DNA from 2 places in the Rhizobium sp. A37_96 genome. Region 2 is predicted to be linked to the other one. Evidence: predicted binding sites of a transcription regulator. Region 2 holds the regulator's gene; the other holds the start of a gene.

Region 1 (2,201 bases), on a different contig from region 2:
CCATGGACGACGAGGACCGGCTGATCCAGGCCATCCGCAACGGCGGCCAGGATACGATCAATGACGCCGGACAACAGATCATCCGCCGCCAATTGCAGATCGCGCCCACCCTGACCATCAGGCCCGGATTTCCGGTCCGGATTGTCGTCACCCGTGATCTCGTGATGGAGCCCTATAGAGGTTAAACCAATGGCCAAATTAAAACTCGGACCGTTCATTGACAATAAACCCGTCAAGGTGAGCATTGAGCTACCCGGATCGCTATATCGGGATCTGGTTGCGTATGCCGATTTGCTCGGCAGCGAGCAGGTAAATCCGATTGGGGATCCGATTCGGCTGATCGTGCCGATGTTGCAGCGGTTCATGGCAACGGATCGGGGTTTTGCCAAGGCGCGGCGTTCGCAATGATCGCCGATGCCTTTGGAGGTGGACAAGAAGTGCCACTTCATTTGCCGCCGGCGATTCGGCTCGCGATGCCACCGGCCGGTTTCATTTTACGCGAAAATATATACCCAGGTGGTAGAAATTGCCCTTCTTGCAAACCCATCGGGGTTGGTCATCCGTAGACAGGCACGTTTCGGCGAGGACGTGAAAAAAATCAGTTACGGTTTTGATCTTCCCGCATCGCCCTGACCCCGTCGATTCTGCTGCAGACCTTACGCATGCCAATCAACGTCTCCATCTTCATCTAGTTCCCGCACTGGCAGATATGCGTTGGTCTCCAGCCATTCCTTGACGATGTAGCGGATCATGTCGTTTCTCGTCATCCCGAGCTCCTGGGCAATGGAGAGCAAGGCCTCTTCAGTTTCGACATCCAGGCCAATCGGTGCGGCATTCCGGATCATGAGCGCCGCGCGTCGCAGCATGACTTGCAGATCGGCACGCGATGCATCGCCAATGCGGTCTGCTGTATGATCAAGCTGACCTGCCATATCCCTTGGCATGCGTGTGTCTCCGTTTTGAAAGATGGTATTGCCCATCATTCCACTCCTTCAGGTCTGGTCAAGACTTGGTTCCCAACCACGCACCATGCCTTTGCTCATCACAGCAGAGGTGAGCGTAAGCTGATATCTGAGGTGCTGAATTCGTTGCACGAGGTCGGTGATGGCCGCCCTCGCATCGCCACCATGTGCGTCAAGGATCACTTCAATCGGATCGAGCTCCGGTTCTGAGGTCAATGTGGTGGCTTCAGCATTCATTGGACGCACGTCTCCATTCCGCCGGAACGTGGCGGTTGTCATCATCAAGTTATAGGTAAACTCAGGCCGGGGCGCAGCTTGCGTTTGTTCTTGTTATGTTCTCATCTGGGAGAGAGTCAAGCTCATGTGATCTTGGTAGCGCTGAGAAGGTTTTCCATTTTCGCAAACGGGACATGACAGGAGATCGTGTTAGAGGCCGAGCGATTGTCAGACCGAATACTCAATGGGAAATGACGGCTCCGCGTGGCCGAGCCGGCTTGCGAGAACGAAATCTCTCCAATCTCCAACTTCCAGAAGGCCGTGGTCGCGACTTTTCTATCAAGGTTTGAGGGATGGCCAAGAAACTCGATCAATGCATCTGATAATCTATCAGCGATCTTGACCGAGTAAGAGCAGGCTTTGCGCGCATATGGCCCGCGCGCTACCCAAAACGAAATCGGTTCTTCATTTTCGAGCTTTGCCGTCTTCGGCAACCACTTGAATCCGACCATTCATGCTCAGGGAGTAGAAGAATGACGCCGTGCCGTTGAGGCTCTTTGCGCGTTGTGGGCTGCTGACATACCAATCGAAATCGCCAGTCACCCGGCAAAGGTCTCCGCCGCAGGAGACCACAACGCTTTCCGGTCTCAGCCGATACACTCTATTCGGCCACCGCTCAAAAAACTTGGCCTTGTCATCGAGTATCTCGCTCAATCTCTTTTGCTTGCCATAAAAGTTGACTTCACCCGCATAAACACTGGAAGCGAACGCGACCGCCTGATTGGCCGGCAAGCTTCCGGAATTCACCAATTCAGAGACAAAGTTTCTGGCCGTCGTCTCTTCTTGCCTCATCGCGTTGACCGAAGCAGGCGCTGATTGAATTGTCGGGGTAGAGGACGGTACAGACGAAATCTGGCTGCCTGCTGCATCGGGCGAGAGATGCTCTATCCCGAACTGTTTGATTTCGTCTGCGCTGAAGAAATGGATGTCATCAGACAATGTCCGAAACATAATCGGAAAAAT
Region 2 (2,201 bases):
GGGGTTCTGGTCGCTCTGCGACAGGATGACATACTGGCGACCAATCGCGAACGGCCGCAGGCCTTCATCTTCGAACAATGGCAAAAGGCACTGGTTGCAACCGAACATCAGCCGCCCACCATCCTTCCTCGCGACAGCCGGCTTCCACAAATCAGCAAGACCGATCGTCATCGGCGATTAAGCACCGAGGAGCAGAACGCGGTCCGCAAGGCAATGGAAGACGCGCTTGACCAGACGATGCAGGGAAGCTTCGCCTGCCAGAAAGGCGCATGGTGCGTGGCGATGCTCGAAGACGGCGCCATGCTCGTCACCATAGAAAACGCGGCCTATTTGCCGCCGGCTTGCGATACGGCAAACATCGTCGTGACACCGATCCGCTTGCGGCTGGATCATTGCCGCTCCGGGGCGATGCTGATAACCGGCGCGACATTGCGGCAAACCGGATCCATCGAAATGGCATTCACAGGCGACAAACCCGTCGTTTCCGTGGCGTTCGAGAACCCGCAACGACCATGGACGCGGCATCGAACCTACGATTGGCGCACCGACAAATTCGGCGCGCCGATCCAGCCGGCGTCACCGCTCAGTGATAGCGCCGAATGAGGCCGACGAGCTTACCTTGCACCTTGACGCGGTCCGGCCCGAAAATGCGGGTTTCATAGGCCGGGTTGGCGGCTTCCAGTGCGATGGACGCACCCTTGCGGCGGAAGCGCTTCAGCGTCGCTTCCTCGTCGTCGACGAGAGCAACCACGATGTCGCCGGGGCTGGCTGTCGTCGAATTGCGAATGATGACGGTGTCGCCGTCGAAAATACCGGCGTCGATCATCGAATCCCCCCTGACTTCAAGCGCGTAGTGCTCGCCTGAGCCGAGCATATCGGCGGGAACGGTAATATCATGGGTATTGTTCTGGATGGCGGAAATCGGAACACCGGCGGCGATGCGCCCCATGACTGGAACCGATGCCGAACCGTTGTGATCGTCATTGGCGATCTTTGCCGGGGCGGGCGGTGCGACCGGCTGAGGCTTGCCGAGGCTGCCTTCGATGATACTGGGCGAGAAGCCGCGTCGCGGCTGCAGGCTCGGATTATAGGCCTCCGGCAGCTTTATCACCTCCAGCGCTCTCGCCCGATTCGGCAGCCGGCGGATGAAGCCTCGCTCCTCCAGTGCCGTAATCAGACGGTGAATACCGGACTTGGATGCCAGATCCAGCGCATCCTTCATCTCGTCGAAAGATGGCGGAACGCCGGATTCCTTCATGCGTTCGTGAATGAAGAGAAGCAGTTCCTGCTGCTTGCGCGTCAACATCGTCTTGGAACCCCAGAATCAAGAAAAAGTCGTGAAACAAATCCAGAACGGACACTATATGTTCCATATGTGTTCCGCAAGTACTTAAATTTCGGTAAAGCCTTGTTCGGACGATTAAATAATTACCACTGTCGAATGAACCGACTGAAAGCGCCAATGGATTGTTTCAGTTTTAATGTATTGATAAATATTGATAATTTTGAATTTGCGCCGTTTAGGACACTTTCGCTTGACCAAGGTGTCTCCCGCGTCGACGAACGGGATATTACGCCGGGTAAGCCAGCTACAGAATAGAATCAGCAATCACGTTTGCGAGATTGCGTTCCATCGGTGTCGCCCTATCTCCCGGTCTCTTGCTTCCATCTTGAATTCGATGATGGATGGGCGCAAATCTGCTCCCGTAGGGAAAAGGAGAAAGCATGGCGCCGTTGCCGCATCCGCTGGATCATCTCGTGCTGCCGACCGTCAACATCGCTCTGGCGCGCGAACGTCTCGGCAAGCTCGGTTTTACGGTCGCTCCGGACGCACGCCATCCTTTCGGCACGGAGAATGCCTGCGTCTTCCTGGCCGACAAGACCTATCTCGAACCTTTGGGCGTGGCGTCGCAGGAGCAGTGCGAGACGAGCGTCGCCGACGGGAATGTCTTCGTTGCGCGCGATCAGGCCTATCGTTTCCGAGTCGGCGAAGATGGCTTTTCCGCCATGGTCTTCGGCACGGACGATGCCGTTGCGGATGACGCGCGCTTCAAGGCGGGCGCGATCTCCGCCGGGCGGATGCTGGATTTCTCCCGGCCCATGAAGATGCCGGACGGAACCGAAACGACGGCCGGCTTTCGCCTCGCCTTCGCGGCCGATCTGCGCGCGCCGGATTTTCTGGCTTTCTGCTGCCAGCGCAT

What was found. Region 2 encodes LexA, which represses DNA repair genes until DNA is damaged. Its sites were predicted from a motif close to TGTTCNNNNTGTGTTCNG; they were not measured.
Region 1: a site for LexA is predicted at 1,285-1,302, ahead of ACQZ6J_RS14595 (dehydrogenase). Genes of this name have one in related genera too.

The regions. Positions count from the first base shown of each region.
Region 1 is NZ_JBNWDS010000004.1:175,801-178,001, reverse strand. It holds gene ACQZ6J_RS14610 (TrbI/VirB10 family protein) at 1-185, shown strand, start outside; gene ACQZ6J_RS14605 (DUF2274 domain-containing protein) at 190-408, shown strand; gene ACQZ6J_RS14600 (CopG family transcriptional regulator) at 657-983, opposite strand; gene ACQZ6J_RS14595 (dehydrogenase) at 993-1,199, opposite strand; gene ACQZ6J_RS14590 (hypothetical protein) at 1,644-2,201, opposite strand, start outside.
Region 2 is NZ_JBNWDS010000013.1:180,990-183,190, reverse strand. It holds gene ACQZ6J_RS26270 (ComEC/Rec2 family competence protein) at 1-603, shown strand, start outside; gene lexA (transcriptional repressor LexA) at 584-1,306, opposite strand; gene ACQZ6J_RS26260 (VOC family protein) at 1,726-2,201, shown strand, end outside.